2 regions of the Blastococcus sp. SYSU DS0753 genome follow, and region 2 is predicted to be linked to the other one. Evidence: riboswitches for the same ligand, from Rfam matches in the RefSeq annotation. Region 2 holds a riboswitch; the other holds the start of a gene.
What was found. Region 2 has a riboswitch for thiamine pyrophosphate ahead of thiM (hydroxyethylthiazole kinase). Riboswitches for the same ligand answer to the same signal wherever they lie in the genome.
Positions count from the first base shown of each region.

Region 1: linked by a shared signal. The riboswitch ahead of ACI799_RS18640 (purine-cytosine permease family protein) and the one ahead of thiM (hydroxyethylthiazole kinase) in region 2 are both predicted to bind thiamine pyrophosphate.

Region 1 is NZ_JBJHAT010000032.1:1,487-9,214, forward strand. It holds gene ACI799_RS18615 (thiamine phosphate synthase) at 1-584, opposite strand, end outside; gene ACI799_RS18620 (thiazole synthase) at 581-1,393, opposite strand; gene thiS (sulfur carrier protein ThiS) at 1,398-1,598, opposite strand; gene thiO (glycine oxidase ThiO) at 1,604-2,722, opposite strand; gene thiE (thiamine phosphate synthase) at 2,719-3,345, opposite strand; gene ACI799_RS18640 (purine-cytosine permease family protein) at 3,342-4,688, opposite strand; TPP riboswitch at 4,678-4,789, opposite strand; gene ACI799_RS18645 (thiaminase II/PqqC family protein) at 4,836-5,429, shown strand; gene ACI799_RS18650 (TenA family protein) at 5,426-6,043, shown strand; gene ACI799_RS18655 (Nramp family divalent metal transporter) at 6,089-7,381, opposite strand; gene ACI799_RS18660 (Mut7-C RNAse domain-containing protein) at 7,480-7,728, opposite strand, start outside.
Region 2 is NZ_JBJHAT010000017.1:19,749-27,476, reverse strand. It holds gene ACI799_RS13685 (flotillin family protein) at 1-527, shown strand, start outside; gene ACI799_RS13680 (TenA family protein) at 534-1,205, opposite strand; gene thiD (bifunctional hydroxymethylpyrimidine kinase/phosphomethylpyrimidine kinase) at 1,202-2,014, opposite strand; gene thiE (thiamine phosphate synthase) at 2,011-2,673, opposite strand; gene thiM (hydroxyethylthiazole kinase) at 2,673-3,479, opposite strand; TPP riboswitch at 3,473-3,566, opposite strand; gene ACI799_RS13660 (DUF3291 domain-containing protein) at 3,648-4,151, shown strand; gene ACI799_RS13655 (Type 1 glutamine amidotransferase-like domain-containing protein) at 4,148-4,801, shown strand; gene ACI799_RS13650 (hypothetical protein) at 4,905-5,159, shown strand; gene ACI799_RS13645 (helicase) at 5,172-6,755, opposite strand; gene ACI799_RS13640 (alpha/beta fold hydrolase) at 7,128-7,728, shown strand, end outside.

The DNA of each region.
Region 1 (7,728 bases), on a different contig from region 2:
GGGCGGCTGACCGGGGGCATCGCCTCGAGGTACGCGGCCGCGCGCCCCGGGTCGCGCATCAGCGGGCCCATCACGGCGACCCCGTGCGCCCCTGCGGCCAGGAGCGAGGGCACGTGCTCGGGGAGGACCCCACCGAGCGCGAGCGCCGGCGGTGCCCCTGGCACGAGGATCGCGCGCAGGCCCTCGGGCCCCAGCGCGGGGCCGTAGCCGGGCTTGGACGGGGTGGGGAAGACCGGCGAGACGGTGACGTAGTCGCATCCCTCGGCGCGGGCGGCCGCCACCTCGGCCGCGGAGTGGCACGACCGGCCGACGACCGGCGGGCGGGGTGCGGGGAACGGCTCGCTCGCCGAGAGGTGGACCGCCCCGGTGGCGCCGGGCGCACCGGCGCGCAGCAGCACGCCGCCCACCGACGCGAGCACGGGCGCCAGCTCCGCGGCCAGCAGGTCCCGCTCGGCAGCGGGCAGGTCCTTCTCCCGGAGCACCACCGCGCGCGCTCCGGCCTCGACCGCTGCCGCGACCACGTCCACCAGCGGCCGGTCGCACTGGGTGCGGTCGGTGAGCACCAGGAGGCGGGGCGGCGTCACAGCTCGGGCAGCCCCTGCATCGACGTGGAGGCCTCGGCGTGCCAGCGCCGCGGGATGCGCCCGGCCCCCCGGGCGAGCCTGCCGCCCTCCACCCCGTGGCGCATCGCCAGGGCCATCCGCTCCGGTTCCCGCGCCCGGGTGACGGCGGAGGCGAGCAGGACGGCGTCGCAGCCCAGCTCCATCGCGAGCGTCGCGTCCGACGCCGTCCCGATGCCCGCGTCCAGCACCACCGGGACGTCGACCGCCTCGCGGAGGAGCGCGATGTTGTGCGGGTTGCGGATGCCCAGGCCGCTGCCGATCGGCGAGCCCAGCGGCATGACGGCCGCGCACCCGATGTCGGCCAGCCGGCGCCCGAGGATCGGGTCGTCCGTGGTGTACGCCAGCACGGTGAACCCGTCGGCGACGAGCTCCTCGGCCGCCTCGAACAGCTCGATCGGGTCGGGGAGCAGCGTGTGCTCGTCGCCGATGACCTCCAGCTTCACCCAGGAGGTGTCGAACGCCTCGCGGGCCAGCCGGGCGGTCAGGACCGCTTCCCGGGCGGTCCGGCACCCGGCCGTGTTGGGCAGCAGCCGCACCCCGCACCGGTCCAGCACCTCGAGCATCGCCGCACTGCTGGAGGCCTCCACCCGGCGCAGTGCCACCGTCACCAGCTCGGTGCCGGAGGCCACGACGGCCCGCTCCAGCGACTCGAGACTGGGCGCCCCGCCGGTGCCCAGCAGCAGCCGGGACGTGAACGTCTCCCCGCCGAGGAGGAAGGGATCGGCCTTCTCCTCCTGCTCCAGCGCGGGGACCACCTCGTGCACGGTCATCGGGTCAACCTCCTGCGGTGGGGGCGAGGACTTCCAGGCTGTCCCCGGCGGAGAGCCGGGTCGACTCCCAGCCGCTCCGGGGGACGACGTCGCCGTTGCGCGCGACGGCGACCTTGCCGTGGCCGTTGGTGCGGGCTTCGACGAGCGCGGCGACGGTGCAGTCGTCGTCCACGTCGGTGGGCACGCCGTTGACGGTCACCTGCATGCGGATCACCTTCCGAACCTGTCTGCGGTGAAGGGGGCGGCGAGACCGGGCAGCTCGCCGGTCGCGAGGTGCTCGGCGACCACCTCGCCGGTCACGGGCGCCAGGAGGACGCCGTTGCGGTAGTGCCCGGTCGCCAGGACCACGCCCGGCACCCCCGATGGTCCCAGCAATGGCCCGTTGTCCGCCGTCGCGGGCCGCCACCGGGCGATGGTCTCGACCAGCTCCAGCTCGGAGACGCCGGGGACCACCTCGAGCGCGTCGTGCAGCAGGTCGTGCACGCCGCCGGCGGTGACCGCGGCGTCGAAGCCCCGGTCCTCGACGGTGGCGCCGACGATCAGCCCGTCCCCGGTCACGCCGTCGTCGTACGGCACCAGGTACACCTGCCGCCCGCGCACCAGCGCCCGCACGGTCCCCTCCAGCAGGCCGGCGGCCCCCCGCATGCGCAGGATCTGCCCCTTGACCGGCCGGACGGGCAGCGGGGGAACCCCGGTGAGCGCGCCGCTGCGCGCGCCCAGGGCCACCACGACGGCGTCGGCGGCCAGCTCCGTGCCGTCGGCCAGCCGCACCCCGGCGGCCCGGCCGTCCACGACCCGCACCTCCGCGACCCGGGAGGACACCAGCCGGACGCCGGCCGCCTCGGCGGCGGCCAGCAGCCCGGCGTGCAGGGCCCGGCCGTCCACCGAGTGGTCGCCCGGGACGTGCAGGGCGCCCCGTACCCGCGGCGACAGCGACGGCTCGCGGCGCCGGGCGGCCCGCGCGGTCAGCCGCTCGACGGCCAGTCCGAGCTCGCGCTGGAAGTCCAGCAGGGCATCCAGCGCGCGCATGTCGTCCTCGTCGAAAGCGACGACGACGGTGCCCTGCGTGCGCAGGCCCACCGGCACGCCACCGGCCCGCTCCACCTCCGCGACGAAGGCGGGATAGCGCTCCAGCGACGCCAGGCACAGCCGGAGCAGCGCCTCCTCGCCGTAGGCGGCCTCGGTGACCGGCGCGAGCATGCCGGCGGCGGCCTGCGACGCACCGCCTCCGGGCGCGTCGTCCACCACAGTGACCGGCAGGCCCCGCTGGGCCGCCCGCCACGCCACCGACAGCCCGATCAGCCCACCGCCGACGACGACGACGGTCACGGTCTGCCGCCCAGGGCCCGGAGCAGCTCACGGGTGGCGGCACCGGGGTCGGCCGCGGCCGAGACGGCGCCGACGACGGCCACCCCGGCGGCGCCGGCGGCGAGCAGGTCCGGGATCCGCTCGACGGTCACCCCGCCGATGGCGATCACCGGGATCTCGACCGCCTCGGCCACCGCACGCACTCCTGCCGGGCCGAGGGGAGCGGGCAGCCCGGCCTTCGTCGCCGTCGCGTAGGCGGGCCCGACGCCGAGGTAGTCGGCGCCCTGGGCCACCAGGAGGCGGGCGCGTTCCGGGTCCCGGGCCGTGCCGCCCAGCAGGTGCCCCGGGCCGGCCAGCCGGCGGACGACGTCGAGCGGCAGGTCGTCGGCGCCCAGGTGCGTGCCGTGGGCGCCGACGGCCAGCGCCAGGTCGACGCGGTCGTTGACCAGGCAGGTCGCCCCCGCGCCCGCGCAGACCTCCACCACCCGGCGGGCGAAGTCGTAGCGCTCCCGGTCGGAGGCGTCCTTGGACCGCACCTGGACCACCGGGGCGCCGGCGGCGACCGCGGCGGTCACCGCGTCGAGCGCCGCCCGGCCGACCCGGGCGTCGGTGAGGACGTGCAGGCACCCGAGGGACGCGGTCACGCCGCCGCCCGGCGGTGCCGCAGGGCGCCCGGCAGGGCCACGGCCACGGTCAGCAGCGCGGCCACGGCGAGGCTCACCAGCGAGGCCGACCAGCCGTTGGCCGGGTCGATGCCGAGGTCGGTCTGGCGTTCGGTCCACCACGTCGTCCAGGCCGCACCCGGACCGGCGAAGAAGGTCGGCAGCGTGAGCTGGTAGGCCACGAAGCCGGCCACCCAGGGGAGCAGGAGCAGCGGGCGGGCGCGCGCGGTGTCGGAGGTGTCCCACGCCCCCCGGGGCAGCAGGAAGTAGGCGACGACGAAGACGCCGATGAGCGGGACGAACACCGCGCCGATCAGGAAGAGGAACGGCTCGTAGGCGGCGAGGTCGAAGGCCAGGGCGAGGGTGGTCGCCACCACGCCGACCGCCACGGCGAGCACGCGGCGGTCGAGCCGGGCCACCACGTTCTGGGCCGACACCGCCGTCGAGTACACGTTGGCGAACGCCTCGTCGACCTCCACCACCAGCAGCACCAGCACGGCGACCAGACCCAGCGGGACGGCGAGCATCGCGTCGATGACGTCGAGCCCGCCGCGGCCGTAGGCGGCCAGCGCGATGACCCCGAGGCTGAACATGGCCACGGTGGCCAGGCCGTAGCCGGACGCCGTCCCGACGAAGGCGGTCCGGCCGCTGCGGACGTGCCGGGTGTAGTCGGCTGCCAGCGGGAACCACGAGATCGGCAGGGCGATGACGATGTCGGCCGCCGTCCAGAAGGACGTCGCCCCGCCCTCGGTCACCGGTGGCAGCGGCTCGGACAGGACCTGGACGAAGAGGTACGCGATCGCGGCGATCGCCGCCCAGACGGCGTAGCGCGCAAGCACCCGCACGACACCGAGCGGGCGCAGCGCCATCAGGGTGGCGAAGGCGCCCGCGGCGATCGCGAACGGCCAGCGCGGCGCGTCGAGGGCGCGCGCGGCGGCCTCGGAGATGATCAGGATCTCGAAGGCGGCCCAGCCGACGCACTGCACGAGGTTGAAGCCGGTGGGCAGGAACGAGGTCCGCCGGCCCAGCAGGCCGCGGAGCAGCACCATCGCCGGCACGCCCTCGCGGGCGCCGGCGGCGGCGCCCAGCCCCAGCAGCACCGACCCGATGACCGCGCCGACGACGATGGCCCCGATCGTGTGCCACAGCGGCCGGTCGGCGAGGACCACGAAGGTGGCTGCCACGGGCAGCAGCAGGCTGATGCCCAGGCTGGCCCAGAGGCCGGCGGTCTCCCGCAGGCCCAGGGTCCTGGGCGGCGGCTCGGACAGGGTGAGGGGCGCATCTCCCCCGCGGGTGGCTGCGCCGACGGTTCCGGACGTGCTCATGATCGCTCCCTACGCCGGCATTACCCGGTCAGGTTCCAGCGGTCGGCGGCGCGGCAGCCGCCCTCTCAGCCCGGTCGATCCGAGCTCCCGCACCACGGCCTCGGCCGTGACACCGCCACCCTAGGCCGTCTCGTACAGTCGGCGCCCGTGCCGGTCGACGAGCTGCCAGTCCGCCATGCCGAGGCCTTCGCGGACGCCACCCGCCATCCCTTCCTCGCCGCCGTGCGGGACGGCACGATCGCGCCGTCGGCCTTCGACACCTGGCTGGTGCAGGACGCGCGGTTCGTCGCCGACCTCCTCCGCTTCCAGGCGCGGCTGCTGGCCCGGGCGCCCCGGCCGGCCCAGGAGGTGCTCGCCCGCGGAGCCCTGGCCCTGGTCCAGGAGCTGGACTGGTTCGAGGAGCGGGCGGCGGCCCGGGGACTGGACCTCTCCGCGCCCGCGCTGCCGGCGACGACCGCCTATGCGGAGCTGCTCGAGCGGCTGGACGGCGCCGATGTCCCGGCCGCGCTGACCGCGCTGTGGACCATCGAGCGCACCTACCTCGACGCCTGGTCGGCCGCGCTCCCGGGTGCACCGGCCTACCGGGAGTTCGTGGAGCACTGGACGGCGCCGGAGTTCGGCGGGTACGTGGCGGACCTCGCCGCGGCGGTGGACGCGGTCGGCGGAGGCGACGAGCGCGTCTTCCTCGAGGTGGTCACCGCAGAGGTCGCGTTCTGGGACATGGCGGTGGCGACGGGATGAGCCTGGCCCGTGAGCTCTGGACCGCCGAGGCCGGCCTCGCCGCCGCGGCGCTGTCGCACCCGTTCGTGCAGGGGATCGCCGACGGCACGCTGCCGCGGGACCGGTTCGCCGGCTACGTGGCCCAGGACGCGTTCTTCCTGGAGGCGTTCGCCCGGGCCTACGCGCTGGGCGTCGCGCACAGCCCCGACCGCGCCACCCTCGACGTCTTCGCCGACCTGCTGGCCGGGGTCCGTGAGGAGCTGGGGCTGCACGCGTCCTACGCGCAGCGCTGGGGCATCGACCTGACCGCCGTCCGGCCGGGGCCGGCGACGTCGGCCTACACCGACTTCCTGCTGGCCACGGCCTCGCTGGGCGGCGTGGCGCTCACCTGCGCGGCGATGACCCCGTGCATGCGCCTCTACGCCCATCTCGGGCAGTCGCTGGCCGACCGCGCGTCGGGCCCGTACGAGGAGTGGGTGCGCACCTACGCCGACCCGGGCTTCGAGGAGCTCGCCGCCACGCTCGAGCGGCTGCTCGACGCCGTCGCCGTCGACACCCCGGCACTGCGGGCGGCCTACTCCCGGGCGATGCAGCTGGAGATCGGCTTCTTCGACGCCGCCTGGCGCGGCGTCTGACCGGTGCGGCCGGGTGCGCCGCCCGATCGGGAGGTGCCTGCTGATTCAGCCGAGCAGGCCGACCAGCAGGTGGGCGTTGAGCCCGATGATCAGGGCCGCGATGACGCTGCCGGCCACGGTGGTGGTCCGGCGGTTCACCCAGCCGCCCATCAGGTCGCGGCGGCTGGTGAGCCACAGCAGCGGCACCAGGGCGAACGGGATGCCGAAGGACAGCACCACCTGCGACCACACCAGCGCGGTGGTGGGGTCCCCGCCCAGCACCAGTACGGCCAGCGCCGGGGCCAGGGTGATCAGCCGGCGGGTGAGCACCGGGATGTGCCGCTTGAGGAACCCGGCCATGACCACCTGGCCGGCGTGCGTGCCCACCGAGGAGGAGGCGAACCCCGAGGCCAGCAGCGCGAGGGCGAAGGCGAGCGCGGCGCCGGTGCCGAGCTGGTCACCGAGCCCGGCGTGCACGCCCTCGAGGCTGTCGACGCCGCTGTCGCTGGTGAACAGCTGCGCGGCGATGACCAGCATCGCGGCGTTGACCAGCCCGGCCAGGCCCATGGCGACGACGATGTCGATCCGCTGAGCCCGCAGCAGCCGGCGGCGCCCCTCGTGCGTGCGGCCGGCGGTGACCGCGTCGCCGTAGCGGCCGGGGGTGAGCGCGGAGTGCACGTAGATCACGTGCGGCATGACCGTGGCCCCGAGGATGCCGGTGGCCAGCACCACGCTCTCCGCGCCGTCGAAGGAGGGCACCATGCCCCCGGCCAGCCCGCCCGGGTCGACGCCGGAGCCGAGGAGGGTGTAGCCGAACCCGATGCCGATGACCAGCAGCAGCCCCGCGATGACCCGTTCGAACGGGCGGTACCCGCGGGACTGCGCCGCCAGCAGGACGAAGGCGACGACGGCGGTGATGACGCCGCCGATCGGCAGCGGGACCCCGAAGAGCAGGTACAGCGCCACGGCGCCGCCGACGATCTCGGCCAGGTCGGTGGCGATCGCCACCGCCTCGGCCTGCAGCCACAGCCCCCGGGTCACGGGCTTGGGCAGCGTCTCGCGGCACAGCGTCGCCAGGTCGCGGCCGGTGGCCAGCCCGAGCTTCGCGGTCAGCGACTGGATCAGCATCGCCATGAGGTTGGCCGCGACGATGACCCACAGCAGCGTGTACCCGAACGCGGCGCCGCCGGCGAAGTTCGTGGCGAAGTTGCCCGGGTCGACGTAGGCGACGGCGGCGACGAAGGCCGGACCGAGCATCGACCACAACCGGCGGCGGCCCGGCTCGGCCAGCGGGGGGCGGTGCGCGGGGGCGCGCAGCGTCGTCGGCAGGACGGCGGCCTCGGTCTTCGACAGGTACACGGCGGTCCTCGCAGGCGGTCTCCGGGTGGGTGGTCGCTCGCTCCCTGCCCGCGCCGCGTGTCACGCCGGGGCCGACCCGTGGCCCCCCGGGGCCAAGGTCAGGCTTGCCTGCCCCGCCCGGTCCGGCGGGCCCGCTCGACCAGCGCGTCGATGCGCGCGGCGTGCGCGCCGCGCCAGTACACCCGCCCGCACACCGGGCACCGGGCGAAGGCGTCGTAGGTGCGGCGGGTGCCGGGCTCCAGCTCCGCCGCCACCTCGTCCTTCGGCACCGGGTGGACGGCGGCCCCGCAAGCGGTGCAGCGGGTGAGCGGCGCCAGCGGCAGGGAGAAGCGGTCGAGCACGTCGTC
Region 2 (7,728 bases):
CCGCCCAGGCCGCCGCCGAGCAGGCCCGGCTCTCCGGGGAGGGCGAGCGGGCGCGGCGCTCGGCGCTCGCCGAGGCGGAAGCGATCGAGGGCGCCAAGCGCGGTGAGGCCGAGAAGCAGCGCCGCCAGGCGATCGCCGACGCGGTCGAGCGCGAGGGCGCCGCCGAGGCGGCCGCGATCCTCGCCCGCGGTCAGGCCGAGGCCGAGGCGCTCGATGCGCGCTCCGACGCCTTCGCCAAGTACGGCGAGGCGGCCATCCTGGAGATGCTGGTCAAGGTGCTGCCCGAGGTCGTGGGTGCGGCGGCCGCCCCGCTGTCCAGCGTGGACAAGATGACCGTCATCTCCTCCGACGGGGCGGGCTCGCTGGGGAAGTCGGTCGCGGCGAACGTCGCCCAGGGGCTGCAGCTGTCCGGTGACCTCACCGGCATCGACGTGGCAGCGCTGCTGCGCCGGCTCAGCGGCTCGGCGGCGCAGGGCGTGACCACCGTGCCGATCTCGTCGGACGGGGACGGCGCCTCCCGGGGCTGACGCCGGTCAGATCGCGACGGCCCACGCCTCGCCGGCGTGGGCCGCGCGCCAGAACTCCAGCTCGTACCGGGTGGCGATGGCGAACGCGGTGAGCATGGCGGCCTCCTGGTCGGGCGCGGTGCGCGCCGCGGCGTCGGTCAGCCGTCGGGCGGCGGCCGCGGCCTCCTGGAACGGGGCGGCGTCGTAGGTGGCCACCCACCGGCGGTACGGGTGGTCGGCGGCGGCCCGCGCGGCGGGGGCCAGCCGGGCGCCGACGTCGGCGTACACCCAGTAGCAGGGCAGGACGGCCGCGGCGGCGACCGGGTACGGCGCGGTCGCCGCCGTCGCCACGAGGTAGGAGGTGTACGCCAGGCAGGTCGGCGACGGCTCCGGCGGGGCGCCGGCCTCCCCCAGCAGCTCCGAGCCGAGCAGGTCGGCGTGCAGCTGCGTCTCCACGACCGCGCAGTTCTGCGCCGAGCCGGCCCAGAACGCGGCCGCCTCCGGGTCCGGGGCGCGGGCCGCCAGCAGCGCCAGCGCGCGGGCGTAGCCGCCCAGGTACAGGGTGTCCTGCTCCAGGTAGTGGCGGAACGCCTCGGGTGCCAGGGTGCCGGCGGCCAGCTCGGCGAGGAAGGGCAGCTCGTCGATCGCCCGGCGGAGGTCGGCGGTCGCCGCCCAGGCCCGGTCGCCGAACCCCCTCACGCGGGCCAGATCCCGGCGAAGTGGTGCACCGGGCCGTGGCCGGACCCGATCCCCAGCGCGCCGCCCCCGGCCAGGGCCCGCTGCAGGTAGTCGCGGGCGGGCTCCACCAGGGCTGCCCAGTCCGGGGGCGCACCGGCGCGGGCCGCCAGCGCGGTCAACGCCGACGAGAGGGTGCAGCCGGTCCCGTGCGTCGCCGTCGTGGTCATCCGGGGGCGGCGGGTCTCCGTCGTCCCGGCGGACGTGGCCAGCACGTCGACGCTGTCGGGGCCGCCGAGGTGGCCGCCCTTCAGCAGCACCGCGCCGGGCCCGAGGTCGAGCAGTGCCCGCGCCTGCTCGTGCAGCCCGTCCACGTCGGTGGCCGGCTCGCCGTCGAGCAGCGCGGCGGCTTCGGGCACGTTCGGGGTGATCAGGTCCGCGAGCGGCAGCAGCTCGGTGCGGACGGCGGCCACCGCGTCGTCGTCGATGAGCCGGTGCCCGCTGGTCGCCACCATCACCGGGTCGCAGACGACCGGGCCGGGGCGCCGCTCGGCCAGCACGCCCGCCACCGCCCGCACCACGTCGGCGCTGCCCAGCATGCCGAGCTTGGTGGCGTGCACGTCGACGTCGTCGAGCAGGGTGTGCAGCTGCTGGGCCACGAAGTCGGCTGGCACCGGGTGGACCCCGGTGACTCCCCGGGTGTTCTGCGCCGTGAGCGCGGTGAGCACCGCCGTGCCGTACGCGCCGAGCGCGCTGAAGGTCTTCAGGTCGGCCTGGATGCCCGCTCCGCCGCTGGGGTCGCTGCCAGCCACGGTGAGCGCCGTGGGCGTCATCGCGCACCCACCGGGGCGAGCTCGGCACGGAGCGCCGCGGCCGCAGCGCGTGGGTCGGGGGCGGCGCAGACCGCGGAGACCACGCAGACGCCGTCCACCCCGGTGGCGGCCACGGCGGCGGCCCGGGCGGCGTCGATGCCGCCGATCGCCACGGCCGGCAACCCGCCCGCGTGCGCCGCGCCCGTCAGCTCCCGCACCGCGTCGAGGCCCAGCCCGGGGCCCGCCTCCGGCTTCGTCGGCGTCGCCCACACCGGGCTCAGGCCCACGTGGTCGACGGTGCCCGGCGGCAGCCGCAGGGCGGCGGTCAGGTCGGCGGTGCTCTCCACGGAGAGGCCGAGCAACCGGTCGGGTCCGAGCGCCGCCCGCACCTCGGCCGCCGGCAGGTCCTCCTGCCCGATGTGCACGCCGGAGGCGCCGGCCAGCAGGGCGACGTCGAGGGCGTCGTTCACCAGCACGGCCACGTCCGGCCGGTCGGCGAGCGCGGCCTGCACCGAGCGGGTCAGCGCCAGCAGGTCCCGGCGGGAGGCGTGCTTGTCGCGCACCTGGACGGCGGTGACCCCACCGGCCACCGCCGCGCGGACCACGTCGGCCACCGACCGTGGCCGGCACAGCTCCGTGTCGGTGACCAGGTAGAGCGTCGGGTCGAACGGCGGTCGCATCAGTCGCTCCGCACGTCCGCGCCCGCGAGGTCGTCGGGGCCGACGGCGTCCAGGGCGTCGAGCCAGGCGGGCGCGAACGTGCCGGGCCCCGTGGCGGTCTCGGCGGCCCGCTCCGCGGCGAGCGCGACGTGCGCGTGCCCTGCCACCGCACCGGTCAGGGCGTCGCCGGTCGCGGCGACGTAGGCCGCCACCAGGGCGCCGAGCGCGCACCCGGCACCCGTGGTGCGGGTCAGCAGCGGTGAGCCGCCGCCCACCCGGATGGTCCGCGCGCCGTCGGTGATCAGGTCCACCGCGCCGCTGACGGCCACCACACCCCCGGTGCGTGCCGCGAGCTGTGCGGCGGCGGTCGCCGCGTCATCGGCGCCGGCGGTGCTGTCGACCCCGCGGCCGCCGGCGCCGGCGCCGGCCAGCGCCATGACCTCCGAGGCGTTGCCGCGCACCACGGCCGGCGAGAGCTCGACCAGCTCGCCGGCGAGCGCCGTGCGGTAGGCCAGCGGACCCACGGCCACCGGGTCGAGCACCCAGGGGGTGCCCGCCGCGCCGGCCGAGCGGGCGGCCAGCCGCATCGCCGCGGCGGTGCGCTGGTGCACGGTGCCCACGTTGACCAGGACGGCGGAGGCGACGGCGGCGAAGTCCTCGGCCTCCTCCGGGGCGTCGACCATCGCCGGCGCCGCGCCGACGGCCAGCAGGGCATTGGCGGTGAGCGTCTGCACCACCGTGTTGGTCAGGCAGTGGACGAGCGGTGCGTTCTCGCGCAGCGCCGCGCGGGCGGCGCGCAGGTCGACGACTTCCACAGCATCGGACATGCCGGTGACATCCCTTCGCCAGTGCGAACTGGAGCAGGTTCGACGGGTGTGTTCTCAGTCCCGGGCGGGACACCCCGTGCCACGTACGGGCTCGAACCTAGCGCAGCGGGCCGGGGGCCGTCACCACCGACCTCGTCGACGGACGGGCGGGTGCCCTACGGTCGGCCCGTGGACCACCACCTCGCCCAGGTCAACGTCTCCCGCCTGCTCGCCCCGCTCGACAGCCCCGTGCTGGCCGATTTCATGGCCGCCCTGGACGAGGTCAACGCCGAGGCCGACCGGGCGCCCGGCTTCGTCTGGCGGCTGCAGACCGAGGACGGCAACGCCACCTCGGTGCAGGCGTTCGGCTGGGACGCCGCCGGCAGCCACGGCGTGATCGTGAACCTCACCGTCTGGCGGGACGTCGAGTCGCTGGCCGCCTACGTCTTCGGCGGGCGGCACGTGCAGATCATGCGGCGGCGCCGGGAGTGGTTCTCCCGCGCCGCCGAGGCGACGACCGCGCTGTGGTGGATCCCGGCGGGCACCCTGCCGACCACCGACGACGCGGAGGCGCGCATCCGGCACCTGCGAGCGCACGGCCCGACCCCCGAGGCGTTCACCTTCCGCACGCACTTCCCGCCGCTGGAGGGAGCCGTGGCGCCGTCGTCGGACGACTGGCTCTGCCCGGCATGAGGCTGCTGCTCACCTCCGCCGGCCTCTGCGACCCGACGCTGGTCGCGGCGACGGAGGAGCTGGCCGGACGCCCGCTGAGCGGGCTGCGGGCCGCCGTCGTCCCCACGGCGGCCAACGTCATCGCGGGCGACAAGGGCTGGCTGATCGCCGACTTCGTGAACTTGCAGCGCGCCGGGTTCGCCGAGGTCGACATCGTCGACGTCTCGGCGCTGGAGGCCGAGGTGTGGGAGCCGCGACTGGAGGCGGCCGACGTCCTGGTGCTCACCGGTGGGGACACCACGCACCTGCTGCGGTGGCTGCGCCGCTCGGGCCTGGCCGACCGGCTGCCCGATCTGCTCGGTGAGCGGCTGCTGATCGGGATCAGCGCCGGCAGCATGGTGCTCGGGCCGCACCTCGCGCTGAGCCAGTCGGAGCAGCCGCGACCGGAGGACACCGTGGGCCTCGGCCTGGTCGACGTCCTGGTCGTGCCGCACCTGGGCTCGCCGTACTTCCCGAACGCGTCGGAGGAGGCCCTCCGGGAAGCGGCGCGCGACCTGGGGCACCGCGTGTTCGGGCTGGCGGACGGCACCGCGGCGGCCGTGGACGGCGACCGGGTGACGGTCGTCGGCGCGGGCCCGCACCTGGAGCTGGAGCCGGCCGCGCCGCGATGAGCGCAGCCGCCACGGAGCCCGCCCGCGCGGTGCGTCGCGGTCTGCCGGATCGGGTCGGTGGTGGTCCCTTGCCCGCTCGTCGGTCGCCCGCCACGCTGGGCGGATGGTGCAGAGCGGAACGAGCGTGGGCACGGTCGTCCGGTGGGACGGCGACGAGGGGGGCGGCCTCGTCGAGTCGCCGGACCTCCCCGGCCACTGCTGGGTCGAGGTGGGAGCGCTGCATCCCAGCGCCCGTGGCTCCCTTCGCGCGGGGCAGGTCGTGGAGGTCTCCTGGACCGAGACGGGCGTCGGCGACCATCCCGTCCGGGCCGACCTGGTGACGCCTCGCGACGACCTGCAGGCCACGCCGGGAGCCTGAGCCCGGTGGAGCTCAGGCCTCGGTGAGGGCGGTGCTGGGCAGCCAGTCGGCGTCGAGCAGCTCGGCGATCTCCCGCAGCGCCGAGGTGTCCGCCCCGGCCGTGGAGCCGCTGACCGCCAGCCGCTCGACCATCACCCGGGCCACTTGCTCCTCGACCGTGTCGGCCGCGAACGCCACCCGCCACGGAGAGGCCTTCCCGTCGCGGTGGGTGCGCCCGGTGACCTGCCGGGCCTGGATGCCGGAGAACCGCGGCTGGTGGAACAACCCCACGCGGGGCGCCTCCGACGCCGTCGACCCGTCGGGCAGCAGCTCACCGGCGTGCAGGCTGATCGACGCGGTCACCGTGAAGACGCACACCGCCGCGTCGCCGCGCTGGAACCGCAGCCGCTCGGCCTCGACGTCGAAGCGGTCGCGCCCGTAGATGCCGGCCACCGGGATGCCGGCGTCCAGCAGCGCCTCGCGGATCGGATCAGCCGCCGTCTCCACGAACTCGACCGAGACCGCGACCTGCCGCTCCGCCTCCACCTGCGCCTTGATCCAGTCGACCGTCGCCTGCACGCGGATCAGCCCGGCCTTCTGCCGGAACCGCAGCAGGGCCGCGCGACCGCGGGCGGACTGCCGGCCGCGCCGGGCCAGTTGCATCTCTGCGCGGAACTCCGACCACTCGGCCTCGTACTGCGCCCGCTCGGCCGGGCTGAGCAGCACCGGCGTCCCCGTCACCGACACCGGTCCCCAGGGGGCCGGGCGATGCAGCGTCGCCGGTGGATCGGCGTCGGCGAGCCAGGACTGCAACCGGGCGAGGTCGGCCCGGCGCTCGTCGGCGTCCTCGGTCCACTGCCAGCCGTAGCGGCCACGTTCCACGTGGAACGTGTGCCGCTCGAGCGCCTTCGGTAGGTCGGCCCAGTCCTTGATCGACTCCTCGTGCCGGGCGGCGAACTCCGGCGCCAGGTAGGGCAGCTCCAGGGGGGTGTGCGCCGGCGTCGCGGTCGCGGCCAGGACGTACGGGGTGTCCTTGACCCGCGCGGCGCCGGAGACGGCCTTCCAGTGCTTCCACCGCTGCGTCGTCGTGTGCCGCACCATGTGCGCCTCGTCGGCGACGACGACGTCGAAGCGCAGCTTCGCCACCTTGCCCAGCCGGTCCCAGGTGGTCACGCACCAGCGCAGGCCACCGTCGCCGAAGCCGGCGATCGAGCGCGCCCAGTGCGGGATGGTGATGGCGGCCGGCCGGTCGGCGATGACCAGCGCGGTGCGGACGTCGCGCTGCTCGGCGATCGCCTTGACCGCCAGGATCGCGGTTCCGGTCTTGCCGACGCCGGGATCGTCACCGAGGAGGAAGACCCTGCCCCCGGCGGCCGCATGGGCCGCCACCACGTCGGCGCCGTCGCACTGCTGGTCCCGTGGCGTGAGCGGCCGGGCCTCGGGAAGGGGGCGGGGCGCCTCGTTGAGCTCGTCCTCGAGGAAGCGCTCGAGGCTGTAGGGCGGCGGGTCGTAGGGCGCGAGCTCGGGCGGCAGGGACCGGCCCACCCACACGTGGGCCTGCAGGCCCGGGTGCCAGACCGCTCCCGGCGCGGGCGCGCGGAACGGCACGGCCAGCACCCACACCCTCTCCCCCGGGCCCGCGCTGGGCAGCTCGGGCGCGGCCTTCTTCGGCGTGGGCTTCCGCGCTGCCGGCTTCCGTGGCGCGGCCTTCCTCGTGGTCCCCGTCGACCGTCGAGTGCTGGTCGCGCTCCGGCGTCGTCCTGGCATCTGCTCCCCCTCGTGGACCTCCCGGCACGGTAGAGGCGGGAAGCGACGCCGCCCCGCAGGAGCCGAGCGCGCCGCCGCCGGATCGTCGTGAACGTGTCGTCCCCGGATGGCGACCCCGCCACGTCGACGGCGGGTGCCTCGCGCTGGACGGCGACACCGGCGAGACGGAGGTGGTGCTGGACTGAGCGGGGCGCGGCGCCGGGCGTCTGGTGGAATCGCCGGGTGACGTTGAACCCCGAGGAGGCCCTCGCCGCCCGGACGCTGGGCGAGGCCGGACCGCGCGTCGTCTTCGTGCACGGGCTCTTCGGCCAGGGGAAGAACTGGACGACGATCGCCAGGGGGCTGGCCGACGACCACCGGGTGACCCTGCTCGACCTGCCCAACCACGGTCACTCGCCGTGGACCGAGCGGGTCGACTACGTGGACATGGCCGAGATGGTCGCCGCCGAGCTGGAGTCCTTCGGCGAGCCGGCCACCCTCGTCGGTCACTCCATGGGCGGCAAGGTCGCGATGCAGCTGGCGCTGCGCCGGCCGGAGCTGCTGCGTGCACTCGTCGTCGTCGACATCGCCCCGGTCGAGTACCCGCTGCAGGGCGGGCGGACCGAGGACCCTGACGAGGAGGCCTCGCCGTTCGCCGCCTTCATCGCCGCGATGCGGGCGATCGACCTGGGTGCGCTGGAGTCCCGTTCCGACGCCGACGCCGCCCTCCGCACCGCCGTGCCCAGCCGGATGGTGCGCAGCTTCCTGCTCCAGAGCCTCGGCCGGGAGGAGTCGGGGGACGGCTGGCAGTGGCGGCTGAACCTGGAGTTGCTCGAGCGAGACC